2 linked regions of the Laspinema palackyanum D2c genome follow. The protein of the gene in region 1 binds, or shares a complex with, the protein of each later gene. Links are inferred from orthologs where the notes say so. Each region holds a gene or a part of one and is shown in the gene's direction. Other genes may lie near its edges. The genes, in order: pheS and pheT.

Region 1 (11,290 bases):
GGAAAATCGCACCCTGAGTTGGGCCAAATTAATCGGAGTTTGGACCAGTATCTATTTTGTGGCGATCACGGTGATGGGGACTAAATTGCCTTGGTATGTTTTCCCCCTTTATCCAGCAGTTGCGATCGCCTGTGGGGCAAAACTGGCTCAAGTCTGGGCCGATCGCAAAACCACGGAACCGTTCACCCGTGACCCCCTGTATCCGGTAGCTTGGATTGGGATTCTCGGCACGATCGCCGTTGTATTGTGGGGGTCAAGCTTTTATTTCGGCATCATGGAACCCACCTATGGGACCTATTTGCCGGTGTTGTTAATTGCTGTGGCGTTAACCCTGAGTCTCTCAGCGTTGCTGATTTATCACCAGGACCGACAATTTGTGCTGATTTTGTTCTGGGGGATGTTTGTTTCGCTCTGTTTATTCGTGAGCTCTCCCCATTGGATTTGGGAACTGAATGAAGCTTATCCGGTGAAACCTGTGGCAGAGGCGATCGCCCAACAGACTCCCCCCGGTCAAAAGATTTACACCTCGTTCCCCTATAATCGGCCTTCGTTAAATTTTTATAGCGATCGCCAAGTGATTCCCGCTACCCCAGAGCAACTCCAACAGTATTGGCGAGAACAGGAACAGCCCTATTTCCTGGTGGAGCGCCCGACCCTAGAGGCTCTCAACCTCGGTCCGAGCCAAATTCAGAATGCCAATGAAGGTTGGCTATTAGTCTCCCGCGAGTCTTTGTAAGGCAATCCGCAGAAAATAGTCGCCCCAAACTCTGAATCTTGGGGCGATCGCTGTGGTGGTGAAGCCGGGGAGTTGTTCTGGACCCATCCCCAAAACCGAACTCATTCTCCAGACTCGGGCAATGAGTCCCTGACCTCCCCACTTTCTTCCATAAACTGCCCGAAGGGAGGGCGATCGCCGCTCCAATTTTCTAAGCTGGCAAAGGTTACACTCGCCACCACTAGGCCCGCCAACACCGCCCAAATCGAAGGGCGTTTTTTAATTCCCACATCCCTGAGAATACGAGCCACTGGGCTGCTCTGACGTCGCAACAGCCGCGACACGGACAATTGTTTAAAGGTGAAGGGGTCTCTAACGTAATGACCGCTCCAACTAATCACTAATCGAGCTTGACAATGCGGGCAGGTATAGAGTCCGCCTAAAATCTCCCCTGGATTTCTTTGTCCAGAGCGATTGCATACGGGGCACAAGACAGAGTGACTCTCGAAGATATGCGCGTTCATTCGACTTTCCCGTTTTCCCAAAACCGTAATGGATCAATTGTGGTCAACACAACACCAGTGGCGTCGCTTTGGTTGTCAAGGCAAGCTCAGGGCTTGCCTGAGTTATCCCGCTCTTTTGCTACTCCCTTCACCGCTTCGGATGGGCTAGAAGAGGAATGGAGTGGGATAGCTTTGGTTCTTTAATTCTTAGTCTACTGTGCTTTTCTTTGTGGCGTAAATCTGCTGTCATATATCTCAATACATCAGCACGCGATCGCTGCCCTATTTTCAAAGAAATTTAGCGTTAACCATCAGGGATCAACCCCATATCCGTCCAGGGATTACAAAACTTTACAATCAATCAGGTTTTACCTAACTTCATAAAGTTGATGCAGCCTCCACAGGGATAGCGATCGCCTCTCTAATAGCATTCCCTTATTCCATAACCGGCTATCACGTCCGGCATTCACCCCCAGGAATCCCGACTCACCCCGGTTATTTCCACGGAAATTCCCATCCCTGCAACAACTCCACCCCCACCGGAGAGGTCAAATTGTAATGGAGGGGCGTCAGGGTAATGTAATTTTTGCGAATTGCGTCCACATCTGTGGGTAACGTCGCCTCCAATTTCGGGTCCAAAGTCTGTTCCACCTCTTCTAAGACTTCCCCGGCTAACCAATAATAAGTCTTTCCCCGAGGGTCAATCCGCTTTTCAAAAATATCCACATAGCGGCGAATCCCTTGGCGAGTCAGGGCCACCCCTGCGAATTTCTCGGCAGGGACTGCCGGAATATTGACATTCAGCAACATGGACGCCGGTAACGGGTTTTTTTCCAAAAATCTCAGGAGAGAAACGGCAAATTCTGCCCCGGGTTGGAAATCTTGGGTTACATAACTCGCTAGACTAAAGGCAATACTGGGAATGCCTTCGATGGTGCCTTCCATTGCCGCAGAGACGGTCCCGGAGTAGAGGATATCCGTTCCTAAATTTTGCCCTCGGTTAATCCCAGAGAGGACGAAATCTGGGGGACTGTCCAATAAAGCCCACAGGGCCAATTTAACACAATCTGCCGGGGTCCCTGAACAGGCCCAGGCTTTAATCCGGGGGTCAAATACCGATTCCACCACTTCCGCGCGGATGGGATGATGCATGGTTAATCCATGTCCCGTGGCAGAACGTTCGCGATCGGGACAAACTACGGTCACTTCATGGTTTGCACCCTGAAGGGCCTGGGCCAAAGCATAAACCCCAGGGGCGTAAATGCCATCATCATTACTAATTAAAAGTTTCATTCCGGAAAAGAAAACCAACAACAACCTGTCTGTATCATCTTGACTCAATTTCAAGAGCAATGGTTAGAATGGAGAGTTTCGGGGTGAATTCCCCCAGTTTCAAAATCAGATTTAAACAATCCAATCTTAGAAAAAAGCGACTGCATTCTGATAAAATCTCCCCCAAGAAAGCTCCTTTTTTTCTACTCCGACGAGAGTTTATAATTCAGGGGTTCACAAAAAGTTTCTACCCCCGTTTCCAAAACGAAAATAATCACAGGGGTTGCTAAGATGGGCGGACAGAGACGAGATTGGGTCAGGGATTCCATGATTTGATTGAGGTTACCTGCCTCTAACGCAGTGCGGAGGTCCGTTTGACACAGAAAAGCACGACATCGTTTGGCAACCCCTTCTAACCACCGTTCCGAGGTATCCGGTTCTTGTCCGGCCTGAATCGCCAGCCCGATCGCCGCATCCTCTATATCTCCCTCACAATCCTCGATCGCATCTAAGGCAACGAGAGCATCGGGATAATTGGCTAATTCAGACCGATACCGGGCAATGTCTGCAAAGGATAGGACGATGGTCATCAGTTCGTTCATACAAGTGGACATCTTTCATTGTGCCAGATCCCACGAAGTGCAATCTGGCAGGGTCCAAGGTTCAGTGCCTCTACACCTCCAGTCCCCTCCCCTTGGCAAGGGGAGGGTTAGGGTGGGGTTCTTTTGGCGTGGCGATTCCCTACGGGATAGCTGCGCTTACTGCGCCTGTATGGAGACCTCTTTACTTCCTGTGTCTTCGTGACGCGCGATCGCCTAAGAGGGACCCCACCTGACGCCTCCCCTTGCCAAGGGGAGGGGACCGGATGTGTTCTTCCTGTGTCTTCGTGACGCGCGGTAAGCAGAGCTATCCCGTAGGGAATCGCCCAAGAGGGACCCCACCCTAGCCCTCCCCTTGCCAAGGGGAGGGGACCGGAAGTGGGGACCTCCTCCGGTATCGATGCTCTAGGCTGATTCGGGGTAACCCTTTGCGCTAAACTCGACATGGCGGGAAATATGGATTGAAACTCGTGGCATGACTACTCAGCTTAGTGATTTAGAGAACCAACTAGAAAACCTGCGTCAGGACGCAGTGGGGGCAGTCGCCTCGGTGAATACCCTTGATGAACTCGAACAACTGCGAGTCAACTATCTGGGCAAAAAAGGGCAGCTTTCTCAAATCTTGCGCGGAATGGGAAAATTAGAGGCTGCGGACCGACCCCGAATTGGTTCTCTTGCCAATGAGGTCAAGGAAGCGCTGCAAAGCCAACTGGAAGGGCGGAATCAGGATTTACTCCAGGCCCAAATTCAACAGCAACTCGCGGCAGAAACTCTCGATGTGACGATGCCGGGAGTGTATCGTCCCCAGGGTCGGATTCACCCTTTGAATGCAGTGATTGACCGGGCGATCGATATTTTTGTGGGGATGGGGTACACCGTCGCCACGGGTCCAGAAATGGAAACGGACTATTATAATTTCGAGGCCCTGAATACGCCGCAAGACCATCCAGCGCGGGATATGCAGGATACCTTCTATCTCCCCGATGGTAACCTGTTGCGGACTCATACCTCGCCGGTACAGATTCGCTACATGGAAAAACATGAGCCGCCGGTGCGGATTGTGGCCCCCGGACGGGTCTATCGCCGGGATACGGTGGATGCCACTCACGCGGCAGTGTTCCATCAGATTGAAATTTTGGCTATAGATAAGGGAATTACCTTCACGGACCTCAAAGGGACGTTGAAAGAGTTTGTCCGCCAAATGTTTGGGGAAGATTTACCCTTGCGCTTCCGTCCCAGTTATTTCCCCTTCACTGAACCATCTGCCGAGGTGGATGTGCAGTGGAAAGGGAAATGGTTGGAGGTGTTAGGATGCGGCACGGTTGATCCGAATGTGTTAAAAGCCGTGGGGTATGATCCGGAGGTTTATACAGGATTTGCCGCTGGATTCGGTGTGGAACGGTTTGCGATGGTGTTGTATCAAATTGATGATATTCGCCGGGTTTATAGCAGTGATTTACGCTTTTTGCAGCAACTTTAGGGCGTTTAAATCATTGGGATAGGAAGTGCGGAGTGGGAGCGAGATGCTCTATTTTAGAGTAGGGAGCGAGAACTGGAAAAGGGAGCGAGACGCTCCCACTCCCAAAATAATTATCTAAATTCTATATCGCTTTTACCGGGCAATTCTTTAAGCCAGAATTGCTTCTATACCCTGGCGCACCTGCTGGATATTCTGGCGTTGTTCATTGATCCAGGCTTTTTCGGCTTGCCATTGTTCGGGGGTTTCCTGCTGATACCGTTCCTGCTTTGTGAGCAATTCGTTATAAAAGGCGATTCGTTGATCGATAGCCTCAATGGCTACTTGGGTTTGATCCGTGAACAAAGTCTGAATTATATCTATCAGAATCAGAAATAAATCTTCACAGAATTTTTCAAAGGCTTCCAGATTCATACCCATCATATCCTGTTTGGCCAAATTATTTAACGCTTCATTATAAAGAGTGGGAAAATTAATAATTTTACTGGGTAAACTGTTCCGGGACTGACTAAACTGTTGTTCCAGTTTCCTCCGGGTTGAGTTAATCTGCTCTTGCCAGGTTTTTTGAGTCGATTTATCCAAGCGATTGATACAATCGTTGAGGGTGTTAGATTCGATTAATTTTAATTCTTGATTCATCAGCGTTAACTTCGATTGAGTGGTTTCGATGAGAGTTACTATCAAGGATTCTAGTTCATGCCGTAATTCCTTGAGCAAGGCATCTTTTTCAAAAAAATGAATTCCTTTTTTGAATTCCTTCTTTTTGTCATCAAAAAACCATTTATTCCGGAGTTGAGTTGCCCTTTTGCTCCCAAAGTCATGAATTTCTGTAACAACTTCCGTTTGGCATTGCTGTCCTAACTGACGAACTCGGAAACTGGCACCAGTCAGTTCACCCAGATGGTCCCAGATTGCTGGTTTAGGGGCCTGAAGAATGTTGTATTTACTCAAGCGAACATCATCCGCATGAGCCAACTTCGTCAGACCAACTTGGGTCAAGCGTTGCAGGCGTGCTGCTGACTGCTGAAGCTCTTTCAAACAGGGTTGCAGGGATTCAGAGAGCTGTTTTGCTGAGTCCTTAATCTCTACTGAGCTAGATGGATCCATCTCCACCTGCTGGACAGACTGGGTAATAGCCTGAAAGGTCGCCAAGGTCGCCATGTATTCATTCATATCAGAGCTTTTCCTTATTACTCATAACGATTATAATAAAACAATCATCACTAAATCTAGCCCAATTTGGTAAAAATTATGATAAGGATAGAGGCAAAGATAATTGGATCCATTCGGATAGTCTGCGGAAAGGTTTCAGTCAATCAGGATGTACAATTTATTTTGCCTGACGGCTTATTCGTCTTTCCTTCCAAGATTCAGGCGGCGATCGCCTCCGGAGCCTATGAAGTCGTCAAGAATAGTGCGGGGACTGCACTGGGTATCGCACAAGACAAGGCGACGGGTCAATTCGTTGCTCATGCCATTGGGATGAGCGCGCAGCCATTTTTAGCATTAACGCCTCTACAAATAGGATTAACTGGGATGCAAATGGCTCAAAACCATCTTGATTTTCTGAAAATCTCCAGGATGCTTAATGATGTGCTAAATACTGTAGCAGCACTGCAAGCGAGTACACCTTTGATTGGATTGGATCCGGTAGCTGGGGTAGTATTGGCAGCGGTTAACATCTGGCAAGCCTTGAAGTGGCGGGAAGATATTAAGAAACTACATTTACAAGTTAACAACGGTTTCATTGACCTGAAACACGCATTGAAGAACCAAAGGGCAGAAATTCTTCAACGCATTGAGCAAATACCTAAAGATATTCAATTTAAAAATCATGAAATGATTTTATCTCAATCTTATGAGGAATTTAAAGAAGCTATTGTTTGTTTAAATCATGCTTTAATAATGACCGATATGAAGCATAAAAATGATAATTTCACTCTAGCCAAAGGAATGTTACACAATGCTCTAGTCACTTATAATAATCCAAATTTATACCAACAGACTTCGGCGGCTGGACAACTGCGCCGGATGGAGTGCAGTTGGTTGATTGACCAGACCATTACTACAATCTACCAACTCCAAGGCCAGCATGAAGTGGTAAGTGCGCGCCTATCTAATTTACGCAAAAAAATCCGAGACAATTCTCTCCAAATTATCGATCGCTGCGAATGTGACAATGAACTCGATTTTCTGTTTCCGGAAGTCATGCGGATTCATACCCAGGATTTACCCTTATTAGAATCTTGGCAAAATCAAGTGGATTGGATGAAAAGTCTATCGCCCTCCGAACTCAAAGAATTAGCCAGCTTAGAATTACCGGATGAGGAGAACTCAGGCGCGACAGCAAATACGAATCCGGCTGAACCGCCCGTGGAACTGTCCTTTTATGAAACATTAAAGCAAAAATCGCATTACGATTCCCTGCGGGATCAACTTCGCTTTATTGTGAAACCGGAATTGCGCCAACATCATGAGTCTTATGTGTTTCAGCGCGCCAATGCTACGGGATATCCGGCTTTAGCGCCCTCAAATTGGCAAGAAGTACCCGATTTGACAGTGGCAAATCTTTATCATTATTTTAAACAACAAGAGCGCTACGCCTAAATAATCGGCAATACTTTAAACAGGAAGGGCGATCGCATTTTGGGGTGAGTTAGGTTGCGATCGCTTTTTAAATCCGTGAGGCAGAGACTCCGGCCCGACTCGGTTATTCCTTTAGATAGATGACAGATTGTTTCTTTCCCTCCTATGCTCGATATCGTCCAAAAGAATAACAAATTTGCCTTAATCTAGCCGGAGAAGTCACTGATGTAGCAATCTCCTTCTCTGACTATTGTCTGTTAATAGAGAACAGGCGATCGCCTGAGCGGAAGCTAACCACCAAGAGCAGTACCCTGGGTATTTCTCCCCAATCAATCTGCCCTTTATCTGGGAAAAAACTTAAAAAATCAAAACTTGTTGACAATAGATCCAAGCCTACGTTACCCTTTAGAAAACGAAACAAGGTAAAAATAATTTCTCATCATCAGTAAAGAGAATCACATTTCTATACTGGAAAATATCCAGATTACTGCATTTGTGCTGAGTTTAGAATGAGCTGAATTTTTGGGTGTTTACGCTGTGCGAAAACCCTGTTTTATCAGAATCCCTTAATAAAGGGTAACTTTTTGCTTAGGAAACATCTCGGTGTTTCAATCAATCTGAATTCGTTTCACTGAATCCTGTTAAAGGTTAAAACCGACCATGAATCAAGATAATAATTTTGAAGACCAGAAAAATGAAAGTTTAGAAATGTTTCGCCGGGAGACGGGCGAAAACTTGACCACAAACCAGGGAGTTCTAATTGATGACACCAATAATTCCCTAACCGCTGGCGATCGCGGTCCGACGTTAATGGAGGACTTCCATTTTCGCGAAAAAATGACCCACTTTGACCATGAACGAATTCCCGAACGGGTGGTTCATGCCCGGGGTTCTGCGGCGCATGGTTATTTTCAAGTGTATGAATCGATGGCGGAATACACCAAGGCGAAATTCCTCCAAGACCCTGCGGTGAAAACGCCGGTCTTTGTCCGCTTCTCGACGGTGGTTGGGTTCCGGGGTTCAGCCGATACGGTTCGGGATGTGCGAGGGTTTGCCACTAAGTTTTATACCGAAGAAGGGAATTATGACTTAGTGGGTAATAATATGCCGGTCTTTTTCATTCAGGATGGGATTAAATTCCCGGATCTGGTTCATGCGGTTAAACCGGAACCGCACAACGAGATGCCCCAAGCTTCTGCCGCCCATGATAATTTCTGGGACTTTATTTCCCTGATGCCGGAATCGATGCACATGATTATGTGGGTGCTTTCCGATCGCGCTTTACCCCGCAGTTACCGGATGATGGAAGGGTTCGGCGTCCATACCTTCCGCTGGATTAATGAGCAAGGTAAGGCGCACTTGGTGAAGTTGCACTGGCGTCCGCCTCTGGGAATGCACTCCCTAGTCTGGGATGAAACCCAAAAGCTGGCAGGGAAAGACCCAGATTTTAATCGCCGTGACCTTTGGAATGCGATCGAAATGGGACATTATCCAGAATTTGAACTCGGAGTCCAACTCGTTGCGGAGGAAGAAGCAGATAAATTTGACTTTGATTTGTTAGACCCGACCAAGCTAATTCCCGAGGAATTAGTGCCGGTGAAAATCATTGGCAAAATGACCCTCAACCGCAATCCCGATAACTTTTTTGCGGAGACTGAACAAGTGGCGTTCCACCCCGGTCATGTCGTCCCGGGAATTGATTTTAGCAATGACCCGTTGTTACAAGGTCGTTTGTTCTCTTATACCGATACCCAGTTAATTCGCTTGGGTGGCCCGAACTTTGCAGAACTCCCGATTAATCGTCCGGTTGCTCCCACTCATAACAATCAGCGCGATGGGTATTCCCGCCAAACCATTGATAAGGGTCAGGTAAATTATTTTCCCAACTCTCGGGCAGGGGGTTGTCCGATGGCGAACCCGGAGAATATGCGCGCTTATAAGCACTATGCAGAAAAGGTGGAAGGCGTGAAGATCCGCAAACGCAGTGAGAGTTTTCAGGATCATTTTAGTCAAGCAACCTTGTTCTGGAATAGCTTATCCCAGGTGGAACAGGATCACCTCGTTTCTGCTAGTCACTTTGAGTTAGGGAAGGTGGAAGACAAGCAGATTCAGGAACGGATGGTGGATCTGTTTAATCATGTGGATCATGAATTAGCCAAGCGGGTCGCCAAGGGAATTGGCATCTCACCTCCTACTGAACCTGCTGTGGAAAATCACGGTCGCCGTTCTCCCTCTCTGAGTATGGAGAATACGGTTAAAGATACGGTGACGAGTCGGCAGGTGGCGATTTTAGCTGCTGATGGGTTTGATGGAACTCAGTTAATGCAAATGAAACAGGCATTACAGGAGGCCGGAGCAAGTGCCAAGATTGTCTCGAAGTTTGGCGGGATGATTACCAGTGCATCTGGTGAACAAGTGAAGGTGGATAAGATGTTTATCGCCACGGGTTCGATTATGTATGATGCGATTTATGTTCCCGGGGGACGAGAAAGCATTGAGACGTTGAAGCAGGAGGGAGACGCGATTCATTTTATTAATGAGGCGTTCCGGCATTGTAAGGCGATCGCCGCCACGGGTGAGGGGGTGGAATTACTCAAGGCATCGAGTATCCAAGGAGTGAGCTTATTAGAGTCTGACTCCAATGGACAGGTGCGATCGGAGAAAGGGGTGGTTACTCTAACCGGAGGGTCGGACTTCCAGTCAGCAGCCGAAACCTTTATTCAGGCGATCGCCCAACATCGTCACTGGGTCCGAGAACAGAAAGAAAAAGTACCCGCCTAAATCGGATTATCCCCCGTCGGGTCGCGATCCAGATGCGCTAAGGGAACTCCAAAAAATAAATCATCCCAATGTTCGTAGTGACTCCTTTAGGAGTCATCTTTAGAGAAACCCCTGAAGGGGTTACTACAAACATTGGGATGATTTATAAAATCCCAATGTAGGCTCACAAGGGATTGATCGCCCCCGGTGGTCTCTTATAACAGTCCTTGGGATTGTTCTAGCAGTCGGGTGGCATTGAACGCACTCAGGGGAGCACTAAACAAATATCCCTGCATTTCATAGCAGTTGAGATTCAGCAAACAATCCCGCTGGACGGCAGTTTCTACTCCTTCCGCCACCACATTCATATTCAGCTTTTGTCCTAGAGTAATAATCGCCGAGACGATCGCCGCTTCTTTGGCATTGAGTGCGACATCCCAGACAAAAGACTTGTCAATTTTCAGGGTTTGGAAGCAAAATTTTTTCAGATAATTTAAAGAAGCATACCCAATTCCAAAATCATCGATCGCCGTGGAAATTCCCATTGTGCGAAACTGACGCAAAATGCTATCGGTCAAATCCGGGTCATGCATCGCCGTGGTTTCGCTAATTTCTAACCCCAACCAATGGGGGTCTAGCTTCGCCTCTCCCAGCATTTGGGAGACAATTTCGGCTAAATCCGGATGGTGGAATTGACGAGTGGAGAGATTCACCATCATCCGAATCGGAGGTAATCCCGCATCCTGCCATGTTTTATTTTGGCCGATCGCCTGCTGCAACACCCACCACCCCAATTTGATAATCTCACAGTTGTCTTCTGCGATCGGAATAAACGTATGGGGAGGAACTAATCCCAAATGCGGGTGTTGCCACCTCACTAAAGCTTCCATCCCAACCACTGCGCCGGTTTTAAAATTTACCTGGGGTTGGAATTCCAAAAAAAATTCTTCTCGGGTTAAAGCCTCATGAAGTGAGTTATCCAAAACCAGTAACTCAGAGGCTTCTGAACTCATGGCAGGAGAGTATATCTGGTAATGATTCCGGCCCTGTTCTTTGACGCGATAAAGGGCTGTATCCGCATTTTTAATTAAAGTTTCCGGGTCATCTCCATCCCGGGGATAAAGGGCTAAACCAATACTCCCCGTAATATAGAGTTGGTTACCTTCAATCTCAAAAGCGGGACGGAGACATTCCAGCAGTCTTTGAGCAATCTGGGCGGCATCTTCTGTACTGGTAATTCCTTCTAACAACAGAATAAATTCATCTCCACCCCAGCGGACGATAATATCACTATCACGCAGACAACTTCGCAAGCGTGAGGCAGCGGTTTGGAGGAGTTCATCGCCGACAGCATGACCGAGGGTGTCGTTAATGATTT
Region 2 (11,466 bases), on another replicon or contig:
CTTGACGGACGCGATCGGTTGCCGTAGCAGTCAGGGCCATCATGGGAATTTCTGGATAGCGCTGGCGCAACAGTTGCATTTGCCGATATTCCGGGCGGAAGTCATGGCCCCATTCCGAGACGCAATGGGCTTCATCGATCGCAAACCCACAGATGCCAACTTGAGCGCGTACCATGTCCATGAAGGGCAGAAATCGTTCACTCAGCAGACGTTCTGGGGCGACATAGAGGAGTTTGATTTCACCTTGGAGAATGGCGGTTTCCCGCGATCGCGACTCTTCCCAACTCAGGGTGCTATTGAGAAAGGTGCAGGCAATGCCGTTATTTTTGAGGGATTCGACTTGATCCTGCATCAAGGCAATCAGGGGGGAAACCACCACGGTTATCCCTTTTCGCAGGAGGGCCGGGAGTTGAAAGCACAAAGACTTACCGCCCCCAGTGGGCATGACGATCAGCAGGTCCCGATTTTGGAGGGCGGCTTCGACAATTTCTCGCTGTCCCGGACGAAAGCTATCATGCCCAAAAAAATGCTTGAGCGATCGCTCTAACTGATTCGGGGCAGTGGCGTTTAAGGGGCTGATGCCTGACATGGCTCGCTGTTTGTCGTTGAGTTTCACCTTATTTTATCGGGTCACCGACCCTCATCATGCTTAAATTGAGTGGGTATTTGGGGTTAAGGTCCTGATCGTTGATTTTATCCGGTCACCGGGTCTGTTCGCTAGAAGTTTCGATGTAGCCTTTGCTGACAAGGATTGAGATGAGACTTGCCAGCCTGATGCTTTTTTATAACTTAAGTGATGTGAGGAGAAACATGGGAACGCCTTTATTAAGGCATCCAACCACCCAGCATCGGTGGAGTCGGATGAGAATGCTCCCACCCGCCCCCCCTGACGGAACCCCCTCAACGGTTGGGCAACCGTTATCGGAAGGGGGTCCTGTGATTTGTTTAGCGGCATACCGACAACGGGCGATCGACCCCAACACCTTCGTCTGTCCAATCACGGGAGAACTTTGGCTGAACTCGGTTTGTGCTCGTTCTTCCACCAAACTTCACGATAGCTGTGCCTGGTGTCCCGCAGCGAAACTGCGCTGCTTGGTGAGGACGATCGCCGTGGAAATGGAGGGTTAGTTTTCCCCAGAATCTACACCACTTGCCCCGCGATCGGCTCATAATGGTGAACAGACCCTTACATCAGGAGTAACCTATCATGCCCAAAGCCTTATGGAATGGAGCCATCTTAGCCGAGAGCGATCGCTGTGAAGTTGTGGAAGGAAACCAATATTTTCCCCCTGACTCCATCAAGTCGGAATATTTCCAAGAGAGTAATACCCACACCAATTGCCCTTGGAAGGGTCAAGCCAGTTATTACGATATCGTGGTTGAGGGTGAGGTGAATAAAGATGCCGCCTGGTACTATCCCAATGTTAAAGATGCTGCCAAGCAAATTAAAGGATATGTCGCCTTCTGGCGTGGAGTCAAGGTAGAACTCTAAGCTGTTCTAAAGGCGGGTTCTATGAACCCGCCTTTATTTTACCTCTTTCTTTTTTTCTTAGTTCGTAGTAACGACTTCAGTCGTTCTCTTAGTTCGTAGTAACGACTTCAGTCGTTCTCTTGTCTTCGTTCGTAGTAACGACTTCAGTCGTTCTCTTGTCTTCGTTCGTAGTAACGACTTCAGTCGTTCTCTTGTCTTCGTTCATAGTGGCAACAACCGGCGGGGGTTAAAACCCCCGCCTAATAGCTAAAGTCGGTTAAAAACCGACTGCAAACACAATTTTATAAGACTTTCAGGTTGTTGCAACGGTTGCCAAATTTTAGTGAACATGGAGAACGACTGAAGTCGTTACTACGAACAATTGAAGAGAACGACTGAAGTCGTTACTACGAACAATTCAAGAGAACGACTGAAGTCGTTACTACGAACAATTCAAGAGAACGACTGAAGTCGTTACTACGAACAATTGAAGAGAACGACTGAAGTCGTTACTACGAACAATTCAAGAGAATGACTGGGGTTGGGGTGATTCATGAATGGCCCCTACTATGAAATTGCCACTATAGGGGGTTTTTTTGCAAAAATCACTTAAATGAGAAAATTATCCCAAACAGGATCCTTTGAGATAACCGATCGCGCCGAGGGAGGATCCAACTCGACTAAAGTCGAAGATTTCCGGAAAAAACCGGAGCGGCCTTGTTTGTTCAGGGGGAATTGAGGGAACTCTCATGCATAGAGCGATCGCTATCAGGAGCGCTTGTCCCATCTCGATCGCCGTGGCATTTACGAAGACTTTACACAATCGCCTTATAAATTTGATATTCCTTTACCAGATTGGCTCCCTTGTCTTTGAGACTTCTCAACCAATGGTCTAAGGTAAGGATAGATTCACTCAAATGACTTGCTATGCTTGAAGCAAAAGGGGTCTTGCATCTATAACGACTCGCTCAAGGGGTCAAAAAACATCCGTTTTAACAATCAGGTGAAGTTTCATGAGCTACTGCGTCAATCCCGCCTGTCCGGAACCTAAAAATGCCGACGAAGCCCTCCAGTGTCAAGCCTGTGGCTCAAATTTACTCCTGCGCGATCGCTATCGCGTACTTAAAGCATTGGGTCAAGGTGGTTTTGGAGCTACGTTTGTAGCCGTAGACGACCTATTGCCTGGAAAGCCTGTCTGCGTGATTAAGCAACTGCGCCCCGCCTCAACCTCGCCTCGGGTGCTGGACATGGCAAGGCAACTATTTGAGCGCGAGGCGAAAACCTTGGGGAAAATTGGCAATCATCCCCAAGTCCCTAGACTCCTAGATTACTTTGAAAGCGATCGCCAATTTTATTTAGTTCAGGAATATGTTGGGGGTCAAACCCTCAAACAAGAAGCCAAGCGCAATGGACCTTTTAGCGAATTTGCGGTCAAACAATTTCTGCGGGAAATCCTGCCCTTGGTCAAATATCTGCATGATAATGAAGTCATCCATCGGGATATCAAACCCGCCAATATCATTCGCCGGGACGTGGATAATCAGTTAGTTTTGATTGACTTTGGGGCAGTCAAGGACCAAGTGAGTCAAACTGCATTGCTCAACGCCAATTCCACCGGAGAAACCGCCTTTACCTCTTTTGCGATCGGGACCCCGGGTTTTGCCCCCCAAGAACAAATGGCATTGCGCCCGGTGTATGCCAGTGATATCTATGCCGTGGGAGCCACTTGCCTGTATCTGCTCACCGGCAAATCCCCCAAGCATTTCGACTATGACCCGATGACAACCGAACTGATCTGGCGTCCCTTCGTTTATGTCAGTGATAGTTTTGCAGCGGTCCTGGAAAAAATGCTGGCAGCTTCCGTGCGCGATCGCTACCAAAGCCCAGAAGAAGCCCTCCGCGCCCTCGATGTAGAATCCCACCGTCAAACCCTTTCCGAAGGACTCTCGACGCGACGCAAAGACGTATCCCAGCAAGAAGAAGAAACCCGACTCGAAGAAAAAAATCACCACGCATTATCCCCTGCCGCCCGAGAAGTGGAATTACTGCGAACGCGCCGCGCCAATAAAAAGGCCAAAGCCGCCAGTCGCGGGGCCACTGCCTTAAATTCAGCGATGAATTCTAATCCCAGTTTTGCCACGAGCTTTCGTACCCAAACCTTAGCCCCTTCCAGTGTTGCCAGTGATGGCATCTTAGATGCCAAGGCAGTTCGCCTTGCTTATGGCAAGGGCAAACGAGACTTTGGCGACTGCAATCTCACAGGCTTAGACTTGCGGTCCTCTACCCTATCCGGCGCTAATTTTTATGACGCCAAGCTCAATCGCGTCAACTTCCAAGGGTCGGACCTCGTAAGTGCCAACTTCGGACGTGCCAGTTTAGTCAAAGCTTGTCTACGGGATAGCAATTTAACCAAAGCCTATTTTGTCAATGCCAATTTAGAAGGCGCGGACCTCCGAGGGGCGGACTTGATGGAAGCCTCCTTTACCCAAGCCAATCTACGCGGGGCCAACCTCTGCGGGGCCAACCTCACCGGGGCCAGAATCAGCGAAACCCAACTGGCGATGGCCCGCACCAACTGGTTAACCATTAAACCCAATGGCAAACGGGGAATCTTTTAGCCGATTTCTCCCCCAAACCCAGTTTCCACCCATGAGCCGACCCATGCTCTTGTAAAATGAGTCAGGCTGACTTATTTTAGGCGTCCATATCAATGCGGATTTCTCTAAACTGGTTGCGGGAACTGATAGACATCACGATGTCTCCAGAAGAGTTAGCCCATACGCTGACGATGGCTGGATTTGAAGTAGAAGACATCGAAGATCGGCGCAGTTGGGCCAACGGCGTCGTGTTGGGAAAAATTATCGAGCGTGAACAACATCCCAATGCCGATAAACTAAGCGTCTGCAAGGTCAATATTGGCGGGGATTCCCCTTTAAATATTGTCTGTGGCGCACCCAACGCCAGGGCTGATATTTATGTCGCCGTGGCCCCGATTGGGACGTATCTGCCCAAAATTGACTTAAAAATTAAAAAGGCTAAACTGCGCGGCGTCCCCTCTGAGGGGATGATTTGCTCGTTAGCCGAATTAGGTTTGGCGAAGGAATCCGAAGGGATTCATCACTTTCACCTGGAAAACCCTCAATTAGGGACGGCAGTTTCTCCGTTGTTAGGTCTGGATGATGTAATTTTAGACTTAACATCCACGGCAAATCGGGCTGATGCCTTGAGTATGGTGGGGGTAGCCCGGGAAGTGGCGGCCCTGACTGGGGCCTCGTTACGATTACCGACTGCCTCGGGCACAGATATTACATCCGGTGGCAAGGGTCTGTCCTTAAAAATTGACGAATCCAAAGCCTGTCCTGCCTATATTGGCACCGAAATCACCGGGGTGAAAATTGCTCCTTCTCCTCTGTGGTTGCAGCAGCGTCTCCAAGCGGCAGGGGTGCGTCCGATTAATAATGTGGTGGATGTCACGAATTACATTCTGTTGGAATGGGGACAGCCGTTACACGCTTTCGATCGCGATCGCCTCCAAACCCTCGCCGGAGGAGATTCCCTCACTCTCGGCGTCCGGTTTGCTCAATCTGGGGAAACCTTCAAAACCCTCGACGGTCAAACCCGCACTCTGCAAGCTCAAAATCTCTTGATTACGGCGAATAATCAGCCGGTGGCGATCGCTGGGGTGATGGGTGGGGAGGAAACTGAAGTCTATGAAGGGACGCAGAATTTAATTTTAGAGGCGGCATTGTTTGACCCTCCGGCAGTGCGGCGATCGTCTCGCGCGGTGGGGTTACGCACGGAGTCCTCGGCGCGCTATGAACGGGGGGTGAATTATGCGGGATTAGAAACCGCTTGCGATCGCGCGATCGCCCTGTTCCTAGAACTCGCAGGCGGTACTCCCGTCCATCAACAAATTGCCGATGCACGTCCGGAAGAACTGCGCGTCGGGGGTTCGGTCCAATCCATCGAACTGCGCCGCGATCGCGTTAATCAGGTTCTCGGACCCATCAACCAAGGGGAAGGCACGGGAGAATTACAAGCAACGGATATCGAACCGATTCTCACTGCCTTGGGATGTACCCTCACAGGGATTACCCCCGGTCAAGTCTGGTCGGTGCAAGTACCACCCTATCGGGCTCGGGACTTGGAACGGGAAATCGATTTAATCGAAGAAATTGCCCGTCTTTATGGGTATGACAAGTTCTGCGAAACCTTACCAACCCAAAGTGCTGCCGGTCAACTTGGACCCGAACAACAGGCAAGGCGAGATTTGCGATCGGCCTTCCGCAGTGCGGGTTTGACGGAACTGATGCATTATTCGTTAGTTAAGGCTGAACAGGAGAATCAAATTGCGTTAGCTAATCCCCTGTTTGTGGAATATTCTGCCTTACGGACGGAAATGCTCTCTGGGGCAATTGATGCGTTTGAGTATAATTTAGCCCAAGGCAATGGTCCGCTGAATGGGTTTGAGTTGGGTCGCACATTCTGGAAAGATAGCGAAGGACTGAAGGAACAAGAGGCGATCGCCGGAATTGTAGGCGGTGATCCGACCCTAGGCCGCTGGGTCCGCAGTGGTCGGGAACAACCAATGTCCTGGTATGAGGCGAAAGGGATTCTGGAAAGTGTCTGCGATCGCCTCGGACTGGAAATCACTTATCGTCCGGAATCCAATGCCTATCCCACTCTGTTACATCCGGGACGAACGGCTTCTTTGTGGTTGCAGGACCGGAATATTGGGGTTTTTGGCCAACTCCATCCCCAACTCCGACAAGACCGAGGACTGCCTGATGAGGTGTATATCTTCCAGATGGAGTTACAACCCATTTTAGATGTTCTCACGCAAGATACATTTGGACGCAAGTTTAGCGCTTACTCCTCCTATCCCTCATCAGACCGGGATTTGGCTTTCTATGCGCCGGTTGAGGTAGCGGTAAGTGAGCTCACCGGGGTGATGAGTCAGTCTGCGGGGTCTTTGTTAGAGTCCGTGGAACTGTTCGATGATTATCGGGGACAGAATGTGCCGGAAGGACAACGGAGTTTAGCCTTTCGACTGGTCTATCGGGCCAGCGATCGCACCCTCACTGATGAAGAGATAGAACCGGCCCATCAAAAGGTTCGGGATGCCTTAGTCAGTCAGTTTGCGGTGAGTTTGCGAAGCTAACCCCCTCTCTTCCCGGGGAAATATTCCCCACAACCAACGGTCGGGGGTTCATACTCCCGACCTGCGGTTAGACTTCCCTATGCCTGGGGATATAACGGTTCACTTGTCAACCTCTAGTCTAAAAAATAAAACGATGCCGAAGTATGTAATGTGGGGCAGCTACTGCGAAGATGTTCTGGAAAAACGCGCCCCTTATCGACAAGCGCACCTAGATGGAATCAGCGCCCAAAAAGCAGCGGGTTTAGTGATTACCCTGGGTCCTACGCAAGATGTCACCAAAGTGTTTGGGATTTATGAAGCCCCAGATGAACAAACCGTCCGGGAGGCGATCGAGGGTGACCCTTATTGGAAAAATGGGATTTGGACCGAATACGAGGTCAAGGAATGGATCCAAGCATTTTAAAGGGACTCCCTGGGTCGTTACGGTGGCAAAACCCTTGGAAAAGTGATACCCCATGATGTAGAGGCGAGCAAGGGAATCGCCTCTACATCAGGGGTGGATTCTCAAAATTTGCGTAAGTCCTGCCTTCAAGGTGCGGGTTAACGCCCTCCCTGGGCAAGTCACAGGGAAGGGGACGCGAGGGGTTTGGGAACAAGGAGGGGGAAATCGAGTAAGTCTAGCGGGGGTTAACTCAATAGGATAGGAACGCTAAAATCCAAGTAGTATCCTAAATTAAGATGCGATCGTTAAAAATCCAGGTTGATTAAAACTCTTAAATTTCTGAACTGGAATATTACTATGCTTGTCTGCTCTAAATGCCATTTCGAGAACCCAAACTCTAACAAGTTTTGTCAAAAATGTGGGATGTCCCTCACCCATAAATCCTGTGGGCAATGTGGAACCCCGGTGCTTGCCAGTGATTTAAACTGCCATAATTGCGGTGCCATCACGGGGCAAATTTGGCTGGCGATCGTCGATCGCCAACGAGTACCTGAGAATGCCGAGGTTGCAGACGCGGTTGAGACTCCAGTGGTTGAGGAATCCGTATCTGTGGCAACCGGGCAGACGGCGGAAATGGCTGTGGCGTCCGTCTCGGCACCTCTGGAACCCGATATCCCACAAGAACCGGAAATAGAATCCGAGGCAGGGACAGAGGAAGAACTCCCCGAGGAGATCGCCTCTGAGACTTCCGAGGTTGATACCATCGCCAGTCTGTCGGAAGTGGTGGAACAAGTCCGGGAAAGTACAGAACCCTCGGAAACCCTGGGAGTTGAGGCGGATGTAGAAACCTCCGCAGTCGCCACCCTGGAGGAATCCTCCCTGGAGACAGAACCGGCAATAGAACAGACGGACCTGGATAGTCCTGAGACTGACCTATCTGAAGAACAATCCTCCAGGGTGGCATCGGCGGCAGCAGCATTAGAAATCCCCGAGGAACCCGACGAGATTCTGCCTGCCTGGTCCTTTTTAGACCAAGAGAAACGCTATCAACTGTTGGAGGATTTGGCCTTAAATCAACTCACCCAGGGGGAAATTGAGGTGAAGGTACTAGATTGCGTTCCCCTGCAACAATCGCCCCTCTTGGCTTTGAGTTCTCACCCTGTAGAAATCCCCGATCGCATGGATCATCCCACTCCCGCTTTGGCCCTGGCAATTCCGGCAATCGCCAAAGCATATCTGGCCCTCCACTCCCAATTTTATGCGATCGTTCCGGCGATCCATGATGCATGGCACTGGGGCGATCGCCGGGTCATCCTCTTAGAAGACCGTTCCACCCAACCATTCCTAATGGAATATGTTCAAACTAACCCCATCCTTCCCTCCCAAATCCTGCACTGGTTGCAGGAAGTGACGGAACTCTGGATCGGATTAGAACCCTGGCACTGTCAGCAAAGTTTACTAGAACCGCAAAATCTCCGTCTTGATGTAGAAGACCAAATTCTGTGTCTACAACGGTTATATCCTGATCTGCCCGATGCCACCCCCAGGTTCACCGCAGTGGGGCAGTTTTGGCAAACTCTCTTGAATTCGGCACAACTGACACCGGAGACAGAAGAGGATGAGAGTTCTGAATTACAACAGGTGGTGGCAGAATTACTTGAAGTCGAGTGGGACAGTGTAGAAGGACTGCGATCGCGCCTGCAAACCCTCCAATCTCAACTCCAACCGGCAACTCCCATCAGTTCCCCCCAATCTGACCCGATTTACCTCGGAGCAATCACCGATAACCTCGATATGGATGACAGTCCCACGATGGTCATGCCGATTCTGTTAGAAAACCTCGAAGCATCGGGACAGACGGATATTGGACGGCAACGTACCCATAACGAAGACGATTTTGGCATTGAAACCCTAGTCAAGCAGCGTCAGGGTGCTAGAGCGTTTTCTACCCACCACAAGGGGCTTTACATTCTTTGTGATGGCATGGGAGGACATGAAGGCGGGGAAATCGCTAGTGCTTTAGCGGTGGAAAAGTTGCGGGAATATTTCCATCAATATTGGCAGGATAGCTTACCGAATAAAGAGGTCATCTCCACCGGGGTTCTGTTTGCCAATCAGGGGATTTATGACCTGAACCAAGCCGAACAACGCGGGGGCAGTGGGCGCATGGGGACCACCCTGGTGATGGTGTTGGTTGAAGATCAGAATGTAGCCGTTGCTCATGTGGGAGATAGTCGGCTGTATCGCTTTACTCGCACTCGGGGATTGCAGCAAGTTACGGTGGATCATGAAGTGGGGCAACGGGAAATTCAGCGCGGTGTGGATCCCGAAACGGCCTACTTGCGTCCCGATGCCTACCAACTCACCCAGGCGCTGGGTCCTCGCAATGAGGATTTTGTTAGCCCCGAGGTGCAGTTTTTTAAGATAGAGGAAGATACTTTATTGATTCTGGCTTCTGATGGTCTGACGGATAATGATTTGTTAGAGACTCACTATTTGACTCATCTCGAACCCCTCCTAAATGCAGAAATGCCGTTAGAGCCTGGGGTTAAGGCGTTAATTGAGTTAGCGAATCAATATAACGGTCACGATAATATTACGGCGATCGCCGTTCGTGCTCTAGTCCGTGAACGATAAATCCCCGCGTACCGAAAGCCGGGGTTTGGGCTTTCGGTGCGCCTTTAGATTGTGCTTCGATCAGGTTTAAGGCTAAGTTTCAATGATGTTTCAAGGAGTTGCCGAAGTGGTTACTCTGGTTTTGGTAGACGACACGAATTCTCCGATTAAACAGTGGCGGTTTGACAATGCTGATGTGATTCGCATTGGCCGATCGCCTGAACAGAATGATCTAGTGCTTGATGATCCGGTCGTGTCTCGCCTGCATTTGGAGTTACATCTGACCCAGGATAGCACTCACGGCAAAGTCTGGCAGTTGATCAATTACGGGACCAATGGCTCGTTTGTCAATGGTCACCCGGTCCAGCAGTCGCGCCTCAGTAATGGGGCGCTGATTCAGTTAGCCCGAGGAGGTCCACTGTTAAAGTTTATCCTGGAAGCCCAGGCTTCCCCCTCTTCCCCCTCTCCCCCGGCTTCCCCGGTTTCCCCGGTTTCCCCGGTTTCCCCGGTTTGCACTCATGCCAATAATCCTCCCAATACCCTGTTCTGCATTCACTGCGGCGCGCCGATTCTGGTGGAACGGCAGATCCGAGAGTATCAAGTTTTGAAAACTTTGGGTCAAGGGGGAATGGGTACAACTTATCTGGCATTCGTTCCTCCCGAGGAAAATAACCCCCGTCCCAAAATGTTGGTGTTAAAGGAAATGAATGCGGATATGACCCGGATTCCTAAAGCTCGGGAATTATTTGAGCGGGAAGCACGGATCCTTAAGGGGTTGAATCATCCTGGGGTACCGCAGTTTTATGATTTTTTTGTGGATGAGGGCAAAAAATATCTGGCAATGGCGATGATCCACGGTCAGGATTTGGAACAGCGGGTTTATCAGCGCGGTCCGGTTGTGTTATCTCAGGCGATCGAGTGGATGATTCAAACTTGTGAGGTATTGGAGTATATTCATGCCCAAAGTCCGCCCATCGTTCACCGGGATATCAAACCGGCTAATTTGATGGTGCGGACGGTGGATAATCGAATTATCGTGCTGGATTTTGGCGCGGTTAAGGAAATTGGTACGCCCTTGGGTACTTGTATTGGCGCACCGGATTATACGGCACCGGAACAGAACCGAGGTGAGCCATTAACTCAGTCGGATCTTTATGCGATCGGTGCTACGTTGATTTTTTTACTCACTGGGGAGAGTCCTCAGAAGTTTTTTGAGCTTCGCGGTTCGGGCTATGGGTTTAACCTCAAAGGTGATCCGCGCATTACTTCGCAAGTCCGAGAGACGATTGAAAAGGCTACCGAATCCAAACCCAGCGATCGCTATCAAACCGCTGCACAACTCGCCCGGGCTTTATCCCAGTGTTTATAAATAGGGATATTCGGGAGAACAGATGAGCGAAAACCCTCAGATCTAGATGGGCTAAACGATCACAGATTAGGCGATCGCTCCTCTGTTTTTTTCCCGGTTATCCTGATTCTTAAGCTTCTACTCGTCTTCTTCCCAGGTTTCTACCGCTAGGAGGTGAACCACCGGATCTTTCATTGAAAAGCCAAATTCAAGTAATTCTTTTTTCCAGTACGCCCATTCATCTCCATAGAGAAAGGCGATTTTCCAGAGGCTATCTGTGGGCTTGAGGATTTTTGATTCTACTAACGATCGCACCTGACGCTGTAATTTATCCATCGAGTGACAAACCTGCTGGGTCATAATACCTCTTTAATTTTCCAAAAACTTCTAACAACATACAATTGCTTTCCAATCTTTTTACCATACTTCGCAAGGTTTTATTCGCCATCCTCGTAGAGTTGACGGTGGATTTTTGCTAGACGGCTCTG

The links.
Region 2: the proteins of pheS (region 1) and pheT are in contact, whole or in part, in a crystal structure (PDB 6P24), measured with the Escherichia coli proteins. The link is inferred for Laspinema palackyanum D2c from one-to-one orthologs.

The regions. Positions count from the first base shown.
Region 1 is NZ_JAMXFD010000021.1:82,698-93,987, forward strand. What follows is about bases 2,706-5,566. They hold pheS (phenylalanine--tRNA ligase subunit alpha), read left to right. Parts: upstream 2,706-3,564; coding sequence 3,565-4,569; downstream 4,570-5,566. Other genes in these bases: NG795_RS20780 (hypothetical protein), read right to left, coding at 2,706-3,092; NG795_RS20790 (hypothetical protein), read right to left, coding at 4,717-5,566. Also shown: NG795_RS20760 (ArnT family glycosyltransferase), read left to right, coding at 1-736; NG795_RS20765 (hypothetical protein), read right to left, coding at 713-841; NG795_RS20770 (hypothetical protein), read right to left, coding at 838-1,116; 5'/3'-nucleotidase SurE, read right to left, coding at 1,714-2,511; more of NG795_RS20780, read right to left, coding at 2,694-2,705; more of NG795_RS20790, read right to left, coding at 5,567-5,739; NG795_RS20795 (hypothetical protein), read left to right, coding at 5,902-7,173; NG795_RS20800 (catalase), read left to right, coding at 7,813-9,933; NG795_RS20805 (EAL domain-containing protein), read right to left, coding at 10,128-11,290.
Region 2 is NZ_JAMXFD010000026.1:54,586-66,051, reverse strand. What follows is about bases 3,870-6,906. They hold pheT (phenylalanine--tRNA ligase subunit beta), read left to right. Parts: upstream 3,870-4,181; coding sequence 4,182-6,632; downstream 6,633-6,906. Other genes in these bases: NG795_RS22640 (YciI family protein), read left to right, coding at 6,766-6,906; NG795_RS22650 (serine/threonine-protein kinase), read left to right, coding at 3,870-4,089. Outside these bases: NG795_RS22660 (hypothetical protein), read left to right, coding at 811-1,128; NG795_RS22655 (DUF427 domain-containing protein), read left to right, coding at 1,208-1,492; more of NG795_RS22650, read left to right, coding at 2,485-3,869; more of NG795_RS22640, read left to right, coding at 6,907-7,035; NG795_RS22635 (serine/threonine phosphatase), read left to right, coding at 7,372-9,651; NG795_RS22630 (protein kinase domain-containing protein), read left to right, coding at 9,734-10,999; NG795_RS22625 (DUF4327 family protein), read right to left, coding at 11,117-11,338.